DNA from 4 places in the Streptomyces umbrinus genome. Region 1 is predicted to be linked to each of the others. Evidence: riboswitches for the same ligand, from Rfam matches in the RefSeq annotation. Region 1 holds a riboswitch; each other region holds the start of a gene.
The links. A riboswitch is a leader RNA that binds a small molecule or an ion and turns the genes downstream of it on or off. The one in region 1 is predicted to bind cobalamin.
Positions count from the first base shown of each region.

Region 2: it holds a riboswitch for cobalamin, as region 1 does, so the genes downstream of both, QF035_RS39470 (cobalamin biosynthesis protein) here and QF035_RS18855 (ribonucleoside-diphosphate reductase subunit alpha) in region 1, are expected to answer to the same signal.
Region 3: it holds a riboswitch for cobalamin, as region 1 does, so the genes downstream of both, QF035_RS36040 (prenyltransferase/squalene oxidase repeat-containing protein) here and QF035_RS18855 (ribonucleoside-diphosphate reductase subunit alpha) in region 1, are expected to answer to the same signal.
Region 4: it holds a riboswitch for cobalamin, as region 1 does, so the genes downstream of both, QF035_RS48635 (CbtB domain-containing protein) here and QF035_RS18855 (ribonucleoside-diphosphate reductase subunit alpha) in region 1, are expected to answer to the same signal.

Region 1 covers NZ_JAUSZI010000002.1:4,320,761-4,326,655, forward strand. Annotated here, with positions in the region: gene mctP (monocarboxylate uptake permease MctP) at 1-830, shown strand, start outside; gene QF035_RS18845 (nucleoside hydrolase) at 975-1,964, shown strand; gene QF035_RS18850 (GNAT family N-acetyltransferase) at 2,070-2,588, shown strand; cobalamin riboswitch at 2,651-2,791, shown strand; gene QF035_RS18855 (ribonucleoside-diphosphate reductase subunit alpha) at 2,931-5,345, shown strand; gene QF035_RS18860 (ribonucleotide-diphosphate reductase subunit beta) at 5,345-5,895, shown strand, end outside.
Region 2 covers NZ_JAUSZI010000002.1:8,934,148-8,940,042, forward strand. Annotated here, with positions in the region: gene cobN (cobaltochelatase subunit CobN) at 1-2,335, opposite strand, end outside; gene QF035_RS39465 (cobyric acid synthase) at 2,332-3,864, opposite strand; gene QF035_RS39470 (cobalamin biosynthesis protein) at 3,861-4,817, opposite strand; cobalamin riboswitch at 4,916-5,059, opposite strand; gene QF035_RS39475 (hypothetical protein) at 5,183-5,404, opposite strand; gene QF035_RS39480 (inorganic phosphate transporter) at 5,417-5,895, opposite strand, start outside.
Region 3 covers NZ_JAUSZI010000002.1:8,155,862-8,161,756, reverse strand. Annotated here, with positions in the region: gene QF035_RS36050 (MBL fold metallo-hydrolase) at 1-281, shown strand, start outside; gene QF035_RS36045 (phosphotransferase) at 343-1,080, opposite strand; cobalamin riboswitch at 1,146-1,328, shown strand; gene QF035_RS36040 (prenyltransferase/squalene oxidase repeat-containing protein) at 1,419-2,696, shown strand; gene QF035_RS36035 (SCO2322 family protein) at 2,693-3,376, shown strand; gene QF035_RS36030 (energy-coupling factor transporter transmembrane component T) at 3,349-4,707, shown strand; gene QF035_RS36025 (ABC transporter ATP-binding protein) at 4,704-5,895, shown strand, end outside.
Region 4 covers NZ_JAUSZI010000002.1:10,954,550-10,960,444, forward strand. Annotated here, with positions in the region: gene QF035_RS48615 (glycoside hydrolase family 43 protein) at 1-146, opposite strand, end outside; gene QF035_RS48620 (right-handed parallel beta-helix repeat-containing protein) at 339-1,484, opposite strand; gene QF035_RS48625 (ferredoxin) at 1,762-2,154, shown strand; gene QF035_RS48630 (histidine phosphatase family protein) at 2,228-2,854, opposite strand; cobalamin riboswitch at 2,966-3,125, shown strand; gene QF035_RS48635 (CbtB domain-containing protein) at 3,163-3,387, shown strand; gene QF035_RS48640 (CbtA family protein) at 3,417-4,187, shown strand; gene QF035_RS48645 (acyl-CoA dehydrogenase family protein) at 4,385-5,575, shown strand; gene QF035_RS48650 (MFS transporter) at 5,747-5,895, opposite strand, start outside.

The DNA.
Region 1 (5,895 bases):
TGGCACTCTTCATGTACCCGCACTCGATCACGGCCACGCTGTCGTCGCGCAGCCGTGAGGTGATCCGGCGCAACACCACGATCCTGCCGCTGTACTCGCTGATGCTGGGCCTGCTCGCGCTGCTCGGGTTCATGGCGATCGCGGCCGGAGTCAAGGTCAGCAACGGGCAGTTGGCGATCCCGCAGCTCTTCGAGGACATGTTCCCGGCGTGGTTCGCGGGGGTGGCCTTCGCGGCGATCGGTATCGGTGCGCTGGTGCCCGCGGCGATCATGTCCATCGCTGCGGCGAACCTCTTCACCCGCAACATCTACAAGGACTTCATCCGGCCCGACGCGACGCCGGCCCAGGAGACCAAGGTCTCCAAGCTGGTCTCGCTGCTCGTGAAGGTGGGTGCGCTGGTCTTCGTCCTCACCATGGACAAGACGGTGGCCATCAACTTCCAGCTGTTGGGCGGGATCTGGATCCTGCAGACGTTCCCGGCGCTGGTCGGTGGGCTGTTCACCCGGTGGTTCCACCGGTGGGCGCTGCTCGCGGGCTGGGCGGTCGGCATGCTGTACGGGACGATCGCCGCGTACGGTGTCGCCTCGCCGACGCAGAAGCACTTCGGTGGTTCCGCGAAGGAGATTCCCGGGATCGGGGAGATCGGGTACATCGGTCTGACGGCGTTCGTCCTGAACGTGGTCGTCACGGTCGTCCTGACCTTCGCCCTCAGGGCCTTCAAGGCCCCCGACGGCATCGACGAGACGTCCCCCGAGGACTACACGGCGGACGCGGGCGACAAGGGCGTCCAGGTCGAGCTGCCGCCGGCGACGGCGGGGGCCAGCCACTGACTCGGGGGCTCCGCCCCCGAACCCCCGCTGCGCGGTTCCCCGCGCCCCTAGAAGGGGCGCGGGGAACCGCGCGACCAGCCACAACGCAGCCGCACACGCCAACTGCCCCTGGTCACGCGAAAGTTCGCGGTTACGCTGGCCAGTGTGACCGTTCGCTCACCGATCGTCCTCGACAGTGATCCCGGCATAGACGACGCCGTGGCCCTCCAGTACCTGCTCGGCACAGGCAGGTGGGACCTCAGGGCCTACACCTCGGTGGGCGGCAACCTCCCCGCCGAGCAGACCTACCGCAACGCCCGCGCCCTGGCGAGAGCCCTCCGCATCGACACCGACGTCCCGGTCCACCGCGGAGCGGCCCGCCCCCTCACCCGCCTCCCGTACGCGGCCGCCGCCCACTTCCACGGCCCCGCGGGCCTCGGCCACGAAATGCTGCCCGACTCGACCGCCGCGCACCTGACGGAGTCCTCCGCACAGGCGCTGCTGCGCCTCTCCCGGGAGCACGAGGGCGAGTTGACCGTCTGCGCCACCGGCCCGCTCACCAACGTGGCCATCGCGCTCCTGGAGGACCCGGTCTTCGCCCGGCGCGTGAAGAAGTTCGTGTTCATGGGCGGCAACGCGCAGGTGCCGGGCAACATCACCCCGGTCGCCGAGTTCAACATGTGGGCGGACCCGGACGCCGCCGAGGTGGTGCTCTCCTCCGGCATCCCGTTCACCATGGTCGATCTGGACGCCTCGCACCGCTGGCTCTTCGGCCCCGCCGACCTCGCCGCGCTGGAGGCGGCGGGAGCGGGTGCGGCGCTCGCGGCCCGGCTGCTGCGGGTCTACACCGACTCCTACCGCCGCCACGGCGGAGGCGACTCCTGCCCGTTGCACGACCCGCTCGCCGTGGGCGTGTGCGCGGACGAGTCGTTCGTGACGCTCGCGGAGGGAGCCGTCGTGGTCGAGTGCTCCAGCGAACTCACCCGCGGCCAGACCGTGTTCGTCCCCTCGGCCGCCGAGCGGAACTACTACACCGAGTCGCCCGCCCTGACCGCCCGCACCCGCCACACGGGCCGCGTGGCCCTCGGCCCGGGCCCGCGCGACTTCACGAAGGACTTCGTCACGACCCTGCCGCAGTGGCCGGCCATGGCCTGAGCCCGCCCCCTCGGACGTCCCTGGCACCGGCGCGACGCCCCCGGGCAACCGGTGCGGGAAAAACTCGGCAGCCCCGCGCCGTACCCCTCGGGCACACTGCCGAGCATGGACATCCTGATCAGGCGGGCGAGGCCCGAGGAGTACGAGGCTGTGGGAGAGATAACCGCGCAGGCCTATCTCGGGGACGGGCTCCTCGACTTCGGGGAGAGCGACGAGTATCTGGGCGAGCTGCGGGACGTCGCGAAGCGGGCCGCGGCCGCCGACGTGCTGGTGGCCGTCGTGGGGGCAGGAGCGGGCGAGCGGGTCGTCGGCGGCGTGACCTTCGTCCCGTCCGGCGGGCCGATGGCCGACATCGCGCGCGAGGGTGAGGCCGAGATACGGATGCTGGCGGTCGCCAAGGAGGCCCGCGGGCACGGGGCGGGCGAGGCCCTCGTACGCGCCTGCGTCGACCGCGCCCGGGCCACGGACGGCTGCGTACGCGTCGTGCTGTCCACCCAGCGCACCATGCACAGCGCCCATCGCATCTACGGACGCCTCGGCTTCACCCGCGCCCCCGACCGCGACTGGAACCCGATCCCGGACCTCGACGACATCATGCTGCTCACCTACGAGTTGACACTCTGACACCCTCCGAAGCCGACACGACACAACATGTGGGGGTGCTTCCCGAGCCCGGCACAAGATGTATGCTCATGCTCGCTGTCGCCGCAGGGGAATCCGGTGCGAATCCGGAACTGTCCCGCAACGGTGTACTTGTGCATGTCTGTCCCCGGAGGAGAGCCGTGCGCCTGGTCAGTCCGAGGACCTGCCGACAGCGTGCCCAGGCCACCCGGCCCGGGTGCCATGACGTCCGGGCCTCGCGGAGTGGGCCGGTGGACGCGGCGTACCGCTGCGCAGAGCGTGTACCCCCGTGTGCCCCGAACCCCCCTCCCCGCAGGCCCCGTGCCGAGCGAGGGAGAGCCCCACGTGACCATCGCGCCAGCCGATCCGGTCTCAGCGAAAGCGCCCCAGTACCAGCAGGACAGGGCCGAGGCCGACGGACCGGGAACCGTGTTGCTGCGGACCCTGACCGACCTCACCGCCGACCTTCCCGACGCCGATCCCGGCAGGGTCGCCGCCGCCGCGCTGCGCGGCCGGTCCTCCGTGGGGGCCGACGGGATCACCGCGGAGCTGCGCGAGCTGGCCACTGAGGCGGCCGCGGGCCTGATCTCCGAGGACCCCGTGTACTCGAAGCTGGCCGCCCGCCTGCTGACGATCGGCATCGCCGAGGAGGCCGCCTCGCAGGGGGTCAGGTCCTTCTCCGAGTCCGTCGCGGTCGGCCACCGCGAGGGCCTGATCGCCGACCGCACCGCCGAGTTCGTACGGACCCACGCGGCCCGTCTGGACGCGCTGATCGACCTCGAGGGCGACGACCGCTTCGGCTACTTCGGCCTGCGCACGCTGCACAGCCGGTATCTGCTGCGGCACCCGATCACGCGGTCCGTCATCGAGACGCCCCAGCACTTCATGCTGCGCGTGGCGAGCGGGCTGGCCGAGGACGACTCGGCCAGGTCCGTCGACGAAGTGGCCGCCCTGTACCGGCTGATGAGCCGCCTCGACTACCTGCCGTCCTCCCCCACGCTCTTCAACTCCGGTACGCGGCACCCTCAGATGTCGTCCTGCTACCTCCTCGACTCCCCGCTGGACGAGCTGGACTCCATCTACGACCGCTACCACCAGGTGGCCCGTCTCTCGAAGCACGCGGGCGGCATCGGCATCGCGTACTCCCGTGTGCGCTCGCGCGGTTCCCTGATCCGCGGGACGAACGGGCACTCGAACGGCATCGTCCCGTTCCTCAAGACGCTCGACGCCTCGGTCGCCGCCGTGAACCAGGGCGGCCGGCGCAAGGGCGCGGCCGCGGTCTACCTGGAGACCTGGCACTCCGACATCGAGGAGTTCCTGGAGCTGCGCGACAACACCGGTGAGGACGCCCGGCGTACGCACAACCTGAACCTCGCGCACTGGATCCCGGACGAGTTCATGCGGCGGGTGAACGAGGACCGCGTGTGGTCGCTGTTCTCGCCGGCCGACGTGCCTGAGCTGGTCGACCTGTGGGGCGAGGAGTTCGACGCCGCCTACCGCAAGGCGGAGGACCGGGGCCTCGCCAAGAAGACGATCCCGGCCCGCGATCTGTACGGCCGCATGATGCGCACCCTCGCGCAGACCGGCAACGGCTGGATGACCTTCAAGGACGCCGCCAACCGCACGGCCAACCAGACCGCGCTGCCGGGCCACACGGTCCACTCCTCCAACCTCTGCACGGAGATCCTGGAGGTCACGGACGACGGCGAGACGGCGGTCTGCAACCTCGGATCGGTCAACCTCGGCGCGTTCGTGGACACGGACCCCGGGGCCACCGACGTCATCGACTGGGAGCGGCTGGACGCGACCGTCCGTACGGCCGTCACCTTCCTCGACCGGGTCGTCGACATCAACTTCTATCCGACCGAGCAGGCGGGCCGCTCCAACGCCAAGTGGCGGCCGGTGGGCCTGGGAGCGATGGGTCTGCAGGACGTCTTCTTCAAGCTGCGGCTGCCCTTCGACTCCGCCGAGGCCAAGGCACTCTCCACCCGTATCGCCGAGCGCGTCATGCTCGCCGCGTACGAGGCGTCTGCCGATCTCGCCGAGCGCAACGGCCCGCTGCCCGCCTGGGAGAAGACCCGTACCGCGCAGGGCGTGCTGCACCCCGACCACTACGACGTGGAGCTGAACTGGCCGGAGCGCTGGGCGGCGCTGCGGGAGCGGATCACCTCGGTCGGCATGCGCAACTCGCTGCTGCTCGCGATCGCGCCCACCGCGACGATCGCGTCCATCGCGGGCGTCTACGAGTGCATCGAGCCGCAGGTCTCCAACCTCTTCAAGCGCGAGACCCTCTCCGGCGAGTTCCTCCAGGTCAACTCCTACCTGGTGGCGGAGCTGAAGAAGCTCGGCGTGTGGGACGCGCAGACCCGGGAGGCGCTGCGCGAGTCGAACGGCTCGGTGCAGGGCTTCACCTGGGTGCCGCAGGACGTGCGCGATCTGTACCGCACGGCGTGGGAGATCCCTCAGCGCGACCTGATCGACATGGCCGCCGCCCGGACCCCGTTCCTGGACCAGTCCCAGTCGCTGAACCTGTTCCTGGAGACGCCGACCATCGGCAAGCTCTCCTCGATGTACGCGTACGCCTGGAAGTCGGGGCTGAAGACGACGTACTACCTGCGCTCGCGCCCGGCGACGCGCATCGCCCGTGCCGCGGGTTCCTCCACGGCCGCGGCCGCCGCCGTTCCCGTACAGGCGACTCCCGACGAGGACGCCGTCGCCTGCTCCCTTGAGAACCCCGAGTCCTGCGAGGCCTGCCAGTAATGACCACCGCTCCCGAGAACACAGAGAAGACCGAAAAGATCCAGAAGAACCTGCTCGACCCGGGCTTCGAACTGACCCTGCGCCCCATGCGCTACCCGGACTTCTACGAGCGCTACCGGGACGCGATCAAGAACACCTGGACCGTCGAGGAGGTCGACCTCCACTCGGACGTCACCGACCTGGCGAAGCTGTCAGCGGGCGAGCAGCACATGATCGGCCGGCTGGTCGCGTTCTTCGCGACGGGCGACTCGATCGTGTCGAACAACCTGGTACTGACGCTCTACAAGCACATCAACTCCCCCGAGGCGCGGCTGTACTTGAGCCGTCAGCTCTTCGAGGAGGCCGTGCACGTCCAGTTCTATCTGACGCTGCTGGACACCTACCTCCCCGACCCGGAGGACAGGGCGGCCGCCTTCGACGCGGTGGAGAGCATCCCCTCCATCCGCGAGAAGGCCGAGTTCTGCTTCAAGTGGATCAACGAGGTCGAGAAGCTGGACAGCCTGCAGACCCAGGCCGACCGCCGCCGTTTCCTGCTCAACCTCATCTGCTT
Region 2 (5,895 bases), 4.6 Mb from region 1:
GGCACGCGAACTCCAACACCGCGACAGCATCGGGGAGTTCGGTGCCCAGGACCTCGCGTACGAGAGCGGGCACGGCCGCGGCGTCCCAGCCGCGCTCCTCCATGCCCTCCGCGAACCGGCGGCACAGCTGCTCAAGGAGATCGATCGCGTCGGCCGCCGACCGCGAGGGTCCCGGGACCAGGTCGCTCAGCTCGACCGGCACCTTCAGCGGCGCACCGGGCTCGCCCAGCAACTCCTTCTCGACCAGGCCGAAGTGCTCGGCGAGACAGGCCCGAAGGCCCGGCAGCGCGTTCGCCGTCCCGCCCCACACCTGGGAGGCCCGCAGCACGGCCAGTACGAGGTTCACGCGCGGCTCGGCCTCCGGGCCGCCGCCGAGAATGTGCAGGCCGTCGCGGATCTGCACGTCCTTGATCTCGCACAGATAGCCGTCGATGTGCATGACGAACGAGTCGAAGGCGTCGTCGTCCGGCTGGTCGTCCACATGCAGGTCGTGGTGCAGCTCGGCCGCCTTGACCAGCGTCCAGATCTGGGCCCGCACCGCCGGGGCCTTCGTCGGGTCCAGGTCGGACACGAGCGCGTACTCGTCGAGGAGTTGCTCCAGCTTCGCCAGATCGCCGTACGTGTCCGCGCGCGCCATCGGCGGTACGAGGTGGTCGACGACCGTGGCGTGGCCGCGGCGCTTGGCCTGGGTGCCCTCGCCGGGATCGTTGACGATGAAGGGGTAGACGAGGGGGAGTTCACCGAGGACGGCGTCCGGCGCGCAGCCTCCGCTCAGCCCGAGTCCCTTGCCCGGCAGCCATTCCATCGTGCCGTGCTTGCCCATGTGCACGACGGCGTCGGCGCCGAAGCTGTTGTCCAGCCAGCGGTACGCCGCCATGTAGTGGTGCGACGGCGGCATGTCCGGGTCGTGGTAGATCGCGATCGGGTTCTCGCCGAAACCGCGCGGCGGCTGGATCATCACGACGACGTTCCCGAACTGGAGGGACGCGAGCACGATGTCGTCGCCGTCCACGTACAGGTTGCCCGGCGGCTCGCCCCACGCCTCCAGCATCCCGTTGCGCAGATCCGGGTCGAGCTTGTCGAACCAGGCCCGGTAGTCGGCGAGCGGCACGCGTGCCGGGGCCGAGGCGAGCTGCTCCTCGGTGAGCCACTCGACGTCGTGGCCGCCGGCCGCGATGAGCCGGTGGATCAACTCGTCGCCGTTGTCCGGGTATTCGGTCAGGGCGTACCCGGCGTCCCGCAGCGCGTCGAGGACCCGTACCGCCGAGGCGGGGGTGTCGAGGCCGACCGCGTTGCCGACCCGGGAGTGCTTGGTCGGATAGGCGGTGAAGACGAGCGCGAGCTTCTTCTCCGCGTTCGGCTTGTGCTTCAACCGGGCGTGGCGCACGGCGATTCCGGCGACGCGGGCGGCCCGCTCGGGGTCGGCGACGTACACCGGAACGTCGTCGGGACCCTGCTCCTTGAACGAGAACGGGACCGTGATGAGGCGCCCGTCGAACTCCGGGATCGCGACCTGCATCGCCGCGTCCATGGGGGAGAGGGCGGCGTCGGACCCCGCCCAGGCCGCCCGCGACGAGGTCAGGCAGAGCCCTTGCAGGACAGGGACGTTGAGGTCGGCGAGCGCGCCGATGTCCCAGGCCTCCTCGTCACCGCCCGCGGACGCCTGCGAGGCGTGCGTGCCACCGGCGGCGAGGACCGTCGCGACCAGCGCGTCTGCCTTGCCGAGGATCTCGTACAGGCCCGCGTCGGCGTCGCGCAGCGAACCGCAGTACACGGCAAGGGCGTTGGCGCCCCGGGCCTCGATCGCGTCGCACAGGGTGTCCACGAAGGCGGTGTTGCCGCTCAGTTGGTGGGCCCGGTAGAAGAGCACGCCCACGGTCGGACGGCCCTCGACGTACGCGCGCTCGCCGTGGACCCCGAACTCGGGCATCTTCCGCGGTTCTTCGAAGCCCTCGCCCGTCAGCAGCACGGTGTCGGACAGGAAGCGGGCCAGCTCGGTCAGGTTCTCCGGGCCGCCCTCGACCAGATAGCGCAGCGCCTCCGCGACGACCCCGGCGGGCACGGACGACTCGGCCATCAGCTCCGCGTCGGGGACGGACTCCCCGCCGAGCAGCACGGTCGGGATGCCGGACGCCTTCAGAGCGGCGAGCCCGTCCTCCCAGGCACGCTTGCCGCCGAGCAGCCGTACGACGGCGACGTCCGCGCCCCGGACCAGCGCGGGAAGCTCCTCCGCGACATCCACGCGGGTGGGATTGCCGATCCGGTACGCGGCGCCGGCGGCACGCGCCGCCAGCAGATCCGTGTCGGCGGTCGACAACAACAACACTGTGCTCATGCGGGTGCTCCCGGTGGAATGAAGGGCAGTCCTGTCGGCGCGCCGGACTCGATGAGCCGCCACAGCGCGTCCGTGTCCGCGTGTTCCTCGATCAGATCGCCGAGCCGGTCCAGCTGCTCCTCGCGCAGCGACCCGAACGACGTGTCGGCGGCCGGTACGAAGCGGCGCCCCGCGGCGGCCGCCACCTCGCGAAGGAAGGCCCGGCGGAAGCCGTCCGACTCCAGCGAGCCGTGCCAGTGGGTGCCCCAGACCTCGCCGACCCGGCAGCCGTCCAGGAAGGGTTCCCCGCCCGTGATCCGGGCGACCCCGTGGTGGATCTCGTACCCCTCGACGGGTTCGCCGAGCGCCTCGCCGACGGGCCGGGTCAGGGTCTTCTCCCGCGCGAACCGCACCCGCACGGGAAGGAGTCCGAGCCCGTCCACCTGGCCGGCGCGCGACTCGACCTCGTCCTCGATGTGCTCGCCGAGGATCTGGAAGCCGCCGCAGATACCGAGCACGGGACGCCCCTCCGCGGCCCTTCTGGCGAGGGCGTCCGCGAGGCCGCGCTCCCGCAGCCACTCCAGGGCCCTGACCGTGCCCCGGGTGCCGGGCACGACGACCAGGTCCGCGTCGACGAGCTCCTCCGCCCGGTCCACGAACCGCACGACGACACCCGGTTCGGCGGCCAGCGCGTCCACGTCCGTGAAGTTGGACATCAGCGGTATCGCGCAGACGGCCACCCGCAGGATGCCCTCGCCGACGGGGGAGGAGACCGCCGACTCCCGGACCGAGCCCCTCAGCGAGACCGCCATCCCGTCCTCCTCGTCGATGCCGAGACCGTGCTGGAAGGGCAGGACCCCGTACGTACGACGTCCGGTGAGGTTCTCGAGCATGTCGAGGCCGGGCTCCAGCAGGGACACGTCCCCGCGGAACTTGTTGACGAGGAACCCGGCGACGAACGCCTGGTCCTCGGGCGAGAGCAGCGCCACGGTCCCGAAGAAGGAGGCGAAGACACCCCCGCGGTCGATGTCGCCGACGACGAGCACGGGCAGCCGCGCGTTGCGCGCGATGCCCATGTTCACGATGTCCGTCCGCCGCAGATTGATCTCGGCGGGGCTGCCCGCCCCCTCACAGATCACCGCGTCATACGTGCCCCGCAACTCGGCGAGGCACTCCAGGACGGTCCCGAGGAGCTGTTCCTGCCGCCCGCCGTGATAGCCGCGGGCGCTCATCTCCCCGACGGGCTTGCCCATGAGGACGACCTGGCTGCTGCGGTCGCTGCCGGGCTTGAGCAGCACGGGATTCATGAGCGCGGTGGGCTCCACGCGCGCGGCCTGCGCCTGCATGGCCTGCGCCCGCCCGATCTCGGCGCCCTCGCGGGTGACGAACGAATTGAGCGACATGTTCTGCGCCTTGAAGGGCGCGACCTTGACACCGCGCCGCACCAGCCACCGGCAGATCCCGGCGGTCACGACGCTCTTGCCCGCGTCGGAGGTGGTACCGGCGACGAGCAGCCCGCCGCCTGTGCCCCCGCCCGTTCCCCCGCTCATGACGTACGCCCCTTCGTGCGAAGGCCGTTGACGAGGAGCCGCCCGGCGACACTCACGCCGAGCGCGAGCCAGCCCACGCGCCGCGAGAGCCGTACGGCCCGCTCGATGTCCCCGACCTCCACGGCCCGCCCACCACCATTCAGTACGGGCCGGTGCTCGACCCTCCCGGCGTACGAGAGCGTCCCGCCCAGCCGCACGCCGAGCGCCCCAGCGAACGAGGCCTCGACGGGCCCGGCGTTGGGGCTCGGGTGCTTGACGGCGTCGGCACGCCAGGCGCGTACGGCCCCTCGCGGATCGCTGCCCGCGGCGGTCGCGAGGACGGCGGTGAGCCGCGCTCCCGGCCACCCCGCGACGTCGTCGAGCCGTGCGGAAGCCCAGCCGTACCGCCGGTACTTGGCGGACCTGTGCCCGACCATGGCGTCGAGCGTGTTCACGGCACGGAACCCGACGAGCCCCGGCACACCGGCCGCGGCACCCCACACGAGGGCGCCCACGACGGCGTCGGAGGTGTTCTCGGCGACGGACTCGACGACGGCCCTGGCGATCCCGTCGGCGTCCAGTGCCTGCGGATCCCGCCCGCACAGGTGGGGCAGCCGTTCCCGGGCCACCTCGATGTCCCCGGCGGCGAGCGCCCCGCCGATGGCCCGGGCCTCCCGCCCGAGTGAAGTCCCGCCGACGACGGACCAGGTGGCGGCGGCGGTCAAGGCGACGGACGCGGCACGCGAGCCACGCACGGAACGGCCGGCGAGCGCGGCGAGCCCGGTGGCACCGCCGGCACACACGGCGGTGTGCAGCGCGCCCCACCCCCGGTGGTCCCGCCACAGCACCCGCTCCACGGCACCCGCGGCCCGCCCGAACGCGGCGACCGGATGCCCCCGGCGGGGATCGCCGAGCAGCAGGTCACCGAGAAGGCCGGCGGCGGCGCCGTACGCGAAGACGCGATCGGCACGCATCGGTTCAGCCGACCGTCAGGTCGGGCACAACCGTCGCTCGAAAGGCACTTGGGCAGCCGCGCATGGCGATTTGTCCTCACTCAGGGTGTCCACGCCCTGGTTCGACGAGACCGACGGCGAGAGTTCCTGGCTCCCGGGGTATCGATTCCCCGGTAACAGTGGCGGGACCGCGCCGGATTCACACCGGCTTCCTCTCCTGCCGCCGTACATGGCTCCGGCAGTCCACCACGCCCACGAACACCCGTCAACTTGCCGTTGACCTGCGACGGGAGAGTGTGCTGAGGCCCACACACGGACACGACTCCGCCCCGCCGACCGGAGGGTCGGCGGGGCGGAGTCGTGCGGGACGGGAGGTGCCGGACGCGTCAGGCGACGATCAGATAGATCCCGTACACCACCGCTGCCGCGCACGCGGCGAAGCAGGCGTACGCGCCCGTGACCGCGAGGGTCGCGGTGTCGCCCTGGGCGGAGGCGGACTCGCGCTTGGAGAGGCCGACGATGCCGAGGGTGAAGAGGCCCACGAGGGCGACGGTGACGATGAGGCTGACTCCGAAGACGGAGCCGAGGGCTGCCCAGTCGATCTTCATGCTGTGGGTTCCTTACACCGTGGCCGGGCGGGCGGGCTCGGTGGCGTCCGGGCCCGGGATGGTGGTCTTGAGTTCGTCGGCCGCGGCGACCGTGCCCGCCGGCGGCGGGGTGACGGCGGCGATGGCGGTGGTCACGACGCCGGCGGGCTCGCCGTTGACGTCGTTCACGTTGTCGACGGTGACGGGCTGGCGGCGGGAGAGCGTCCAGATGACCGCCGAGCCCGCGATCAGCAGCGCGCCGGTGAGGACGATGCCCCAGGTGCCCTGCTTGGTGAGGAACTCGGCGCCCGCGCCGACCAGACCGGCGGCGGGAAGCGTGAGGCCCCAGGCGACGAACATGCGGGTCGCGGTCGACCAGCGGACGACGCCGCCCTTGCGGCCGAGGCCCGAACCCATCACGGCGCCGGAGCAGGACTGGGTGGTGGAGAGCGAGAAGCCGAGGTGCGAGGAGGCCAGGATGACCGTCGCGGCGCTGGTCTGGGCGGCGAAGC
Region 3 (5,895 bases), 3.8 Mb from region 1:
CGGCCCACCTGCACGCGTTCACCGACGCCCCGTCCCGCGTAAGGGAGTTGCTGGACCACCACGAGTCCCGCCTCACGGACCTCCGCTCACTCCTCTCCACCCCGCTCACCTCCTGGCAGCTCGCCGTCCGCATGGAGTGGAACCGCCCGTGGGACGACATCCCCTACGGATCGAGGAACATCGCCGTCTCGGAGGCGGAGGCCCACCTGCGCCGACTGGTGAAACTGGGCCACGCGGAGGCGGTACCGGGGAGTGATCCGGTGACGTACGTGGCCGTTTGAACCTGCCTCCCGGACGCCAGGGCATGTCCGGCGGCTCAAGGCGGTCAGTCCCGGCGCGGAGCTAGTCCAGCAGCCTGCGGATCAACTCCCCGGCCTCGCCGAGGAGTTCGACCTCGTGGGGGCTCATCGTCGGGTTGGCGGCCCGCTGGCCCGTCGCCCAGCCGAGACCACCGTCCGGGCCCGTCAGGAGCGCCGGGTCGGGGCAGCCGGCCAGCAGGGCGGAGAGCATCTCCTCGGCCAGGGGCGCCCGGGGATCGTCGTCGACGGCCACCTGGGCCACGATCACGGCGGACATGCTCCAGTCGCGGCCGGGCGGCCCCTCGTCGGTGTTGGCCCAGTCGATCACCATGGGGCCGGCCGGGGCGAGGAGAACGTTCTCGGGGTGCAGGTCCAGGTGCAGGACGCGTACGGCGGGGTCGGTGGAGCGGCGGGCCGGGATCACGTGCAGGTCGCGCAGGAGCCGGGCGAGCACCGATCCGGCCTCCCCCGCGGTGAGTTCACCGGCGGCCACCGCCTCGACCACGGTCGGCCCGTACAGCCGCTCCATCACGAGGTCGGTGCGCGCGTCCGCCGCCCGCACGCGCGGCACGGGATAGCCGTGACCCCGTACGTACTCCATGACGGCCGCCTCGGCCTGCGCGTCCCCGTAGCCGTCCCGGTACCGGCGCAGCACCCACGCCCCGCCCCCGGGACCACCGTGATCGCCGAGGCCGTCGTGATCACCGCCATCGCCGAGCGCGTAGACATCCGCCGTGCGCCCCGAGCCGAGCAGGCGGCCGGCCCCCGCAGGTATCCCCATGGGCAGAAGTTACCCGGAGCCGCCCGGCCTCACAGGCGCCCCCACAGGCGGCCCTCAGGGTCTTGCTACGGGCCGGTACAGTGAGCGGGTCGTCATCACAGTCGTACGGGGGGAAGCCGGTGCAAATCCGGCGCTGACCCGCAACCGTGTGCCGCCCGGTCGATCGGCCCACCAGTCGATCAGTCGATCAGGGGCGGCGAGCCGGATTGCCCCGTACGGACGTGACCGGCTCGCGTCACCGGAACCGCCGGTGACCGGCACCGTCGAGGCATACGGAGCCGAGCCGCCTTGGATTCCAGGCTGCCCGGCTCCCTGACCGGGAGAGGCACCCGCCGATCATGTTTGTCCGCCGCAGCGCAGCGGTACTGGCCGCCACCGCCGTGATCGGTACGGCGTTCGCGCCGGCCGCCCTCGCCGACGAGTCGCCCGGCGCGACCCCGTCCCAGGCGTTCCCCTCCGCCCTGTACGGCAGCACCGACCCCACCTACGACGGTGTCTGGCGGCAGTCGCTCGCACTGCTCGCCCAGGACAGCGTGGGGGTCGAGCCCGCGAAGAAGTCCGTCGACTGGCTCGTCGGCCAGCAGTGCGAGAGCGGGGCCTTCGCGGCGTACCGCCCCGACCCGAGCGCGAAGTGCGACGCCAAGACCAAGGTCGACACGAACAGCACGGCCGCCGCGTTGCAGGCCCTGGAAGCCCTCGACGCGAGCGACGCCGTGACGGGCGCGGCCGTGAAGTGGCTGAAGTCCGTGCAGAACAAGGACGGCGGCTGGGGCTACTTCCCCGGCACGCCCAGCGACACCAACTCCACGTCCGTCGTGATCGGGGCCCTGGACGCCGGGGACACCGACCCGAAGGACGTGCCCTCGAAGGACGACCGGACGCCGTACGACGCCCTGCTCGGCCTCTCCGTCCCCTGCGACGAGACCGGCGGCGGCGCCTTCGCCTTCCAGCCGGACAAGAAGGGCAAGCTCGCGGCGAACGCGGACGCCACGGCGGCGGGGGTGCTCGGCGCGCTCGGCGAGGGCCTGGACGCCGATCCCGAAGAGGACGGCCCCGACAAGGCGTCCCCGAAGGCGTCCCAGTGCGCGGGCGGCGACTCCTTCACGATCGAGGACGCGGCGGCCAACGGCGCCCTGTACCTCGCGGGCGCGGTCGCCAAGAACGGCTACCTGAAGTCGTCCCTCCCCGGTGCCGAGGACCAGCCCGACTACGGCAACACCGCCGACACGGTCGTCGCGCTCGCCGCCGCCGGCCGCACGGCCGACACCGGGAAGCCGCTGGCCTGGCTGGAGAAGAACTCCGGCACCTGGGCGGCGAAGAGCGGCCCGGCGGCGTACGCGCAGCTGATCTTCGCGGCGAACGCCACCGGTACGGACCCGCGCGCCTTCGGCGGCGCCGACCTCGTGAAGCAGCTCGGCGCGACCGGCCCCGCGGCGACGTCCTCCGACGCTTCCACGGCCCCGGCGGACGAAAAGAACGACAAGGACGAACAGGACAACGCCTCGGACGAGGACGACGGCGGGGTCAGCCTCTGGTGGATCATCGGGGTCGGCCTGGTCGGCGGCATCGGCATCGGCTTCCTCCTCAGCGGCCGTAACAAGAAGCAGCAGCCGTGACCTGCCGCCGCCTGGTTCTGCCGGTCCTGTGTCTCCTGCTCGCCGTCCTCGGCACGGCGGGGCAGGCCCAGGCGGTCGGCTACCGCTACTGGTCCTTCTGGGACCGGAATTCCACCGCCGATACGGCCGATACGGCCGATACGTGGGTGTACGCGACCCAGGGACCGTCGACCGCGCGGCCCTCGGACGGTGACGTCCAGGGGTTCCGTTTCTCGGTGAGCGAGGACTCGAAGGACTCGGCGAAGCCGCGCGGCGCCGCCGACTTCGCGACGATCTGCGCGAAGACGCCCGCACGGGAGGGGTCCAAGCGGGTCGGCCTCGTCCTCGACTTCGGCACGGCCGCGGACGCCCCGTCCGGCTCGACCCCGCCCCGCCCCCGCACGGCCTGCGCCCGCGTCGACGACGACGCCACGACCGCAGACGCCCTCGCCGCCGTCGCCAAGCCCCTCCGCTACGACACCAACGCTCTGCTCTGCGCCATCGCGGGCTACCCGACCACGGGTTGCGGAGAGCCGGTCGCGGGCAACCGCCCGAAGACTTCGGCGTCGCCGGGCGCGGAGGCGGAAAGCAAGCGCGGCAACGGGAACGGCGGCCCCTCGGTGGGCCTGCTGGCCGGAATCGCCGCGGTGGCGGCCCTGGGCGCGGCGGTCGTGTGGCAGGCCCGTCGGCGCCGGGGCTGACGGGCCCTGCGATGACCGCGAGCGACGACGAGTACTGGGGACGAGACACCGGAGACACTTCCGGGCCTACGCCCACCCCCTCCCCAGCTACCGCTGCTACCTCTGTGGGCAGGCGTTCCGCAGGGCGATGGGGGTCCCCCCGTTCGAGCGAAGCCGAGAATGGGGGAGGGTGGGCACAGCCCACGACACCGGGCGCCCTATCCAAAAAAGTCCAACGCAGACTCACCGCGCCGCAGGCAACCAGAACCAACGCAATCCACCCAGGCGCCTGGTGGCTCTGGGCCCTGGGCCTGGGAACAGCCGCATCCCGCACCACAAACCCCCTCCTCCTGGCCCTACTGATCGGCGTAGCCGGCTACGTAGTGGCGGCCCGCCGAACAGAGGCCCCCTGGGCCCACTCCTACGGCGCCTTCGTGAAACTCGCCCTGGCCGTCCTGCTCATCCGCCTGGCGTTCGCAGTAATCCTCGGCTCCCCCATCCCCGGCACCCACACCCTCCTCACCCTCCCCGAACTCCCCCTCCCGGACTGGGCGGAGGGCATCCGCATCGGAGGCAGAGTCACCGCGGAAGGCCTGACCTTCGCCCTCTACGACGGCCTGAAACTCGCCACCCTCCTCATCTGCGTAGGCGCGGCGAACGCCCTCGCGAACCCGGCCCGCCTCCTCAAATCCCTCCCAGGAGCCTTGTACGAAGCGGGAGTTGCCGTAGTCGTGGCCCTCACCTTCGCCCCGAACCTGATCGCGGACGTCCAGCGCCTGCGCGCCGCCCGCCGCCTCCGAGGCCGCCCGGACAAGGGCCTGCGCGGCCTGCTCCAGGTCGGACTCCCGGTCCTGGAGGGCGCGTTGGAGCGGTCCGTCTCCCTCGCGGCGGCGATGGACGCACGCGGCTACGGCCGCACGGCGGACGTACCACGAACAGTCCGCCGCACAACCGCCGCACTCACGCTGGGCGGTCTGGTCGGGGTCTGCGCCGGAACGTACGGCCTGCTCACCGCGGAGGGCGGCAGCTACGGCCTGCCCGTACTGCTCGCCGGACTCGCCGCGGCCCTCGGCGGCCTGTGGCTCGGCGGCCGCCGCTCGCTGCGTACGCGCTACCGGCCGGACGCGTGGGGCGTACGCGCATGGCTGGTCGCCGCGTCCGGCGCGGCGGTCGCGACGCTGCTGATCCTGTACGCCTCCTACACCCCGTCCAACTCCGAGGCCCTGCACCCCGGTGTCGTCCCGCTGACCGCGCCGACACTCCCCCTGTGGCCCGCGGCGGCGATCCTCCTCGGCCTCCTCCCCGCCTTCGTCGCCCCCGCACCCGAGAACACCCGCAAGGAACCCTCATGATCCGCTTCGAGAATGTCTCCGTGACATACGACGGAGCGGCAGGGCCGACCGTCCAGGGCATCGAACTCACCGTCCCCGAGGGCGAGTTGATGCTGCTGGTCGGCCCGTCCGGGGTCGGCAAGTCGACGGTGCTCGGCGCGGTGAACGGACTGGTCCCGCACTTCACGGGTGGCACCCTGCGCGGCCGCGTGACGGTGGCGGGCCGTGACACCCGGACCCACAAGCCGCGCGAACTCGCCGACGTGGTCGGCACGGTGGGCCAGGATCCGCTGTCGCACTTCGTGACGGACACGGTCGAGGACGAACTCGCGTACGGAATGGAGTCGTTGGGCCTCGCCCCCGACGTGATGCGCCGCCGCGTCGAGGAGACCCTGGACCTGCTCGGCCTCGCCGACCTCCGCGACCGTCCCATCTCCACGCTCTCCGGCGGCCAGCAGCAGCGCGTCGCGATCGGCTCGGTCCTCACCCCGCACCCCAAGGTCCTGGTCCTCGACGAACCGACCTCGGCCCTCGACCCGGCCGCCGCGGAGGAGGTACTCGCCGTCCTCCAGCGCCTCGTGCACGACCTCGGCACGACGGTCCTCATGGCCGAGCACCGCCTGGAACGCGTCATCCAGTACGCCGACCAGGTCGCCCTCCTCCCCACCCCCGGCGCCCCACTCGTGCTGGGCACACCGTCCGAGGTCATGGCCGTCTCCCCGGTGTACCCCCCGGTGGTGGCGCTGGGCAGGCTCGCCGGCTGGTCACCCCTGCCGCTGACAGTGAGGGACGCCCGACGAAGGGCGGGCACGCTGCGGGAGCGGCTGGAGAACAGCACGTACGGAGCTGCGAACACGACGAGCACGTACGCGAACACGGCCCCCCTGCTCCCGGCGGAAAGCACCCCGACGCCCACCCGTCACCCCCGCCCCCGTCTCTTCCGCAGGCGCACCCCCGAGACCACACCCCGGACCACAACCCCAACCGCCAGCCGCTCAGCGGTGATTGAGAACCTCTCCGTCCGCCGCGGCCGCACCGAAGTGCTCCGCTCCGTCACGCTCACTGTCGACCCCGGCGAGACAGTCGCCCTCATGGGCCGCAACGGCGCCGGCAAGTCCACGCTGCTCTCCGCCCTTGTCGGCCTGGTCCAACCGGCGTCGGGATCCGTGCGCGTGGGCGGTGTCGAGCCCCACCGCACGGCACCCCGTG
Region 4 (5,895 bases), 6.6 Mb from region 1:
ACGTTCACCGTGCCGTCGTTGCTGTTGAGGAACGGCACGATGGTGTAGCGGGTGGCCGATCCGCGGGGCGGCGCCGCTGCGGAGGCCGTGCCGAGCAGGCCGGGTAGTCCGCCCACGACGAGCGCCGAGACCGGCAGCGCGGCCATCGCCCGCAACAGGCTCCGGCGGGAGGGCGCGAAGGGGCCCGAAGCGCCGGTCGCGTCGGCGGAGGTGACGGGTCTGTAGGGGTTTTCTGGCGTGATCATGTGCGGCTCTCCTCGCTGGGACTGCTCTGGTGCTGCTGGTTGTGCCAGTCCCGTGGGCCCCGGGGTCGTCCGTCCCGGGGCCCACGGGGTGGTTCAGAAGCGGGCTCCGACGGCCGCGCCGTTCTTCGGGACGAGCAGGTCCCGGGCAGGCGGCAGGGAGCCGTCGGTCGAACGCGGTCCTGTGATGGCGCCCGTGTTCGTGCTCACGACCGACGAGTCGTTCCAAGTCCCGCCCAGATCCCATGAGTTGCCCGTGGACGTGGTGCCGGAGCCGAGTGCCGCGGGCCGCGCGTCCGCGACGGACAGGTTGGCCGTGAGGACCGCCTTTCCGCCCGAGCCGTCGGCGTCGAAGCCCGTGCCCGTGTTGCGGAACGTGGTGGTGCGGCTGAGGGCGAGCGCGCCCGGATTGCCGTTGTCGGTGACTCCGTGCGCCGCGTTCCGGTACGCGAGCGAGTTGCGCAGGGTGTGGGCCACCGCCGGTGCCGGGCTCCCGCCGCCCAGCTTGAAGCCGTTGCCGTCGCCCGCGAAGTCCGGGAAGCTCCACCGGTTGAAGCCGTTGCCGTACGCGATCGTGTTCTCGACGACGATCGGCGAGGCGAACTTCCAGGCGTCGTAACCGTCGTCGACGTTGTTCCACAGCCGCGCGCCCCGCACGACGTTTCCGCTCCCGCTGCCCTCCTTGATGGCCAGCCCGTCCGCGCTCTCGCCGTTCTTGCGCGGGTCGCGGTTGCCGTAACTGTCCAGGTTCAGGATCTGGTTGCCCGCGGAGGCGCCCTGGAGCTGGAAGCCGGATTCGTAGTTGTCGTGGGTGGAGAGGCGGGAGAACACGTTGTTGTTGCAGCCGTCGCAGTAGAAGCCGTACGGCCCGTTGACGATCTCCAGACCGGAGACCCTCCAGTAGGAGGCCTCCTGGTGGACGGCCCCGCGCTCGGCACGAGGGATGCTGCCGCCGACCGGTGTGTGGCTGGCCGGGAGCTGTTCGCCGTCGATGACGACGCGCTCGCCCTGGTAGGAGCCGAGGGAGATCGGTTGCGTCGCCGTGCCCGAGGTGGTGATCGTGATGTTGTCGGTCAGGGCGTAAGTACCGCCCCGTACAAGGATGGTGTCGCCCGCCTTCGCCCTGTCGACGGCTTTCTGGACGGTCCGCAGCGGTTGGTCGAGAGTTCCGGCGGCCGAGTCGTTCCCGTTGACGGCCACGACGACGGTCGACGCCGCGGCTGCCGGGGTCGGTAGCACCATCGTCGCCAACACGGCACTCAACACTGTCCCGGTGAGCCTGCCCGCGATGCGCACGAGGCCTCCTTGTCTGCCGATCCGAAGGTTGTCGCGGGTGAGTGGTCGCACACACCGGGTTGGTTGCCGGGGTGTGCGCACCCGCCACGACGGATCGATATACCGAACGCAGTTCGGTAAACCGGTCAGAACGTAGAGTGCGGCCGTGACCACGTCAATAACTTCGACACGCTCAGCCACTTCTGGCTCCGCGGTCCGGTGCGCAGGCGGGTTTGGCCTGGCGATGCCCGGCTACCCGAACGGCGTGTCACTAACAGAGCAACAGGAACTCGTTCGTTTCCTCGAGGACCGGTTCGCCTGTGCGCAGGCCTGTACCGAGTGCGCACGGATCTGCGCCCTGCGCGCGAGCCTCGCCGAACTCGACGGCCCCGACGACCAGCAGGAGTTGAGGCGCAAGGGCATCCTCTGCGCGGAGGTCTGCGACGCGACCTGCCGCGCCCTGGCTGAGCAGACCACGCAGGCCGAGGCCGGGATGCGCGCCCAGGTGGAGTGGTGTCGTGCCGTCTGCCTGGAGACCGCCGATGTCTTCGACCGGAGCCGCGGTGCCGAGAAGGGCGCCGAGGCCTGCCGCGACTGCGCACGCGCCTGCACGGAGTTCCTCGCCCTGCTGAGGTGAGGCTCCGTGGAACGCCACCCGCTCCGAGGTGCCGGGTCCCGGAGAGCTGTTCAGGCGGGCGCCCGTCGGGGCCTCACTCTCCGAGGGCTCTCCCGACTCGTACATTCCAGCGCCCGGCCCGCCCGCTGAACTCCGTCACGACCAACGGCGGCACGTCGACACGCCAGAACGCCGAGTCCGGGGCCCCGAGCGTCCGCACCACCCCGGCGCGTACGATCTCCGGCTCGACGACGGCGATGATCCGCACGGAGCCTGCTCCTGAACCCTCGGCTGAGCCAGATCTTGAAGCCCCGGAACTCGGATCCGCCGCCGTCTCCAGCCACTTCGCGACGCGCTCGCACATCCCGGCCACCGACTCGCCGCCGTGCGGGGCGGACGACGGGTCCGTCAGCCAGCGCCCCACGGCCTCCGGCTCGTCGGCGCTCACCTCGGCGAGCGTGGCCCCGCGCCAGCGGCCCACGTCCAGGCCGGACAGCTCCGGCGGCTCGGTGACGGCGAGGGTGTCGAGCCCGAGGGCCGCCGCCGTCTCCCGGCAGCGAACGGTGGGCGAGACCAGGACCTGGTCGGCGGCCGGCAGCGAGCCCGCGGCGGCCTCGGCGAGCCGCAGCCCGGCCGGGTCCAGGGGGCATCCGTCGTCGAAACGTGCCTCCCGCAACGCCGCGCTCATCGCTGGTGAGATCAACATCACTCGGCTGGTCATCGGCCCGCCCTCGCGTTCCACACGTGCTCAACACCCCTGTCCGTACCGGGAATTGGGGGCGTGACCAGGGCACCGGCGCGCCCCCGGCATTCCGTGCGCCCTTGGCCGCGCCTCTGCTTCGCGGTACCTTCTCGTCGATATTGACGACGGTACGACGGAAGCCGGTGAGAATCCGGCACGGTCGCGCCACTGTAAGCCCCGCACAACCGCCCCCCGCCAGGGGAGGCGGAGGTCGAGCAAGTCAGACCCGTGGCCGTCGTCCTGTGCACCACCGAGATGGGACGCGAGTTCCCCCAGGAGGTCCTGCCATGGCGCAGTCCGCCGTCGCTCAGCCGACCGTAACCACCCCCGACGTACCCGCAAAGCTGCCGATCGGCGCGATCGCCCCCTGGGCGGTCTTCCTCGGCATCCTGATGCTGGTGCTGCTCTACTTCGTCGGCGCCGAACAGGGCGCCACCTCCCTGGTCTCCGGCGAAGGCGTGCACGAGTGGGTGCACGACGCCCGCCACCTGCTCGGCTTCCCCTGCCACTGACGGCGACAAAGAACCGACAGGACAACCCAATGAACTCCGTCACCGTCAGAAATCTCCTGGTGCGCGGCATGCTCGCGGGTCTTGCCGCGGGCGTGCTCGCCCTGGTCGTCGCCTACTTCCTGGGGGAACCCCGCGTGGACGAGGCCATCGCGTTCGAGGAGGCCCACGCCCACGAACACGGCGGCGAGGAACTCGTGACCCGTGCCATGCAGTCCACCGGCGGTCTGTCCACCGGCGTCCTCGTCTACGGGGTCGCGTTCGGCGGCATCGCCGCTCTCGCGTACTGCTTCGCGCTCGGCAGAATCGGCCGCTTCGGGCCGCGCGCGAGCGCGCTGCTGCTGGCGGGCGCCGGTCTGGTCGCGGTCTACCTGGTGCCGTTCCTCAAGTACCCGGCGAACCCGCCCGCCGTCGGCGACCCCGACACCCTCAACCAGCGCACCGCGCTGTTCCTCCTGATGATCGTGCTCAGCGTGCTGCTGGCCGTCGCCGCGGTGATCCTCGGCAAACGCCTCGCACCGCGCCTGGGCAACTGGAACGCCACGCTCGCCGCAGGCGGGTTCTTCGTCCTGGCCGTCGGCCTGGCGTACGCGTTCCTGCCGTCCTTCAACGAGGCGCCGGAAGGCTTCCCGGCGACCCTGCTGTGGCAGTACCGACTGGCGACCCTGGCCATCCAGGTGACCCTGTGGACCGCGTACGGCCTGGTCTTCGGGCTGCTCGCGGAGCGCGTGCTGGCTCCCAAGCCGGCCCGGGCCGAGGACGACAAGGCGGCCGAAGGACGGGCAACTCCCGTCGCGCACTGACCCGTTCAGACGCTGAGCGCTCACACACCGAAGGGCCCCTGGAGCACATTCCCGGGGCCCCTTCGTATGAGTGCGCATGAGTCCGTCCGTCAGGTGCGTACGTCACCGGCATTCCCAATTTCTGGAACACGTTCTACGGTGTGCGCCGTCAGGTCCGGGTGGCCGAACGAGCGGGCCAGTGGGAGCCAGGAGGCGCCGTGCATCTCGAATACACGCCGGAGCAGCAGCGGTTGCGCACCGAACTGCGCGCCTACTTCGCCGAGTTGGTCCCCGACGACGTGTACGCCCGCTACGGCGACCCGGCGGCGCAGAAGCGCTTCTACCGCGAGACCATCCGCCGGCTCGGTTCCGACGGCTGGCTCGGCGTGGGCTGGCCGAAGGAGTACGGCGGGCGCGGTCTGTCCCCGATGGAACAGTTCATCTTCTTCGACGAGGCCGCCCAGGCCGGTGTACCGCTGCCGCTGATGGCGCTCAACACGGTCGGGCCGACGATCATGCAGTTCGGTACCGACGAGCAGAAGGGGTACTTCCTGCCGAAGATCCTCTCCGGCGAGCTCGACTTCGCGATCGGCTACAGCGAACCCGACGCGGGCACGGACCTGGCCGCCCTGAAGACCAAGGCGGTCAGGGAGGGCGAGGAGGACACCGGCCACTACACGGTCAACGGCCAGAAGATCTGGACGACCAACGGCGACACCGCCGACTGGGTCTGGCTCGCCGTCCGCACCGACCCGGACGCCCCGCCGCACAAGGGCATCACCATGCTCCTCGTGCCGACCTCCGACCCCGGCTACTCCTGCACGATCATCAACACGCTCGCCTCGCACGACACCACCGCGAGCTACTACGAGAACATCCGCGTCCCCGCGTCCCGCCGGGTCGGCCAGGAGAACAAGGGCTGGCGGCTGATCACCAACCAGCTCAATCACGAGCGGGTCACCCTCGCCGCACACGGCACGATGGCCATCCGCGCGCTGCACGACGTACAGCGCTGGGCCATGGAGACCAAGCTCGCCGACGGCCGCCGCGTCGTCGACCTCCCCTGGGTGCGCCGCCGCCTCGCCCAGACCCACACGAAGCTCGACGCGATGAAACTCCTCAACTGGCAGATGGTGAACGCCGTCCAGGAGGGCACGCTCACCCCGCAGGACGCCTCCGCCGTCAAGGTGTACGGCTCCGAGGCCCGCCGGGACGCCTACGCCTGGCTCATGGAGGTCGTCGCCGTCGCCGGTGTCCTCAAGGAGGGCTCCGCGGGCGCCGTACTCCACGGCGAACTGGAGCGCGGCTACCGCTCGGCCGTTATCTTCACCTTCGGCGGCGGCAACAACGAGATCCAGCGCGAGATCATCTCGTGGATCGGTCTGGGGATGCCGAGGGTGCGGCGATAGCCCGAGGTGCCTGTTGATGTTGCTGGACATGAGTGGAGTGGGTCCCTTCTCCGCCCGCTGGGCATGGGTCTCGCACGTCGCGGCCTCGGCTTCGATCCGGGGCAACCGCGGGCGAGACGAGTCTCCGGCCGCGGCGCGTGTCGACGCATCGCCCATAAGCACGCACCCCGTTCAACCCTTCGGTGGAACGGCGCTCGTCGCGGCGTGCGGAGATCCGGTAGGCGCCGGGCCCGGCGGCCGGGTGAAATGGCGGGCGCAGGCGAGGAGAAGAACCGCCAGGGCGGCCGGTGCCGCGTAGGCGAGCCGGAAATCGCCGGTGG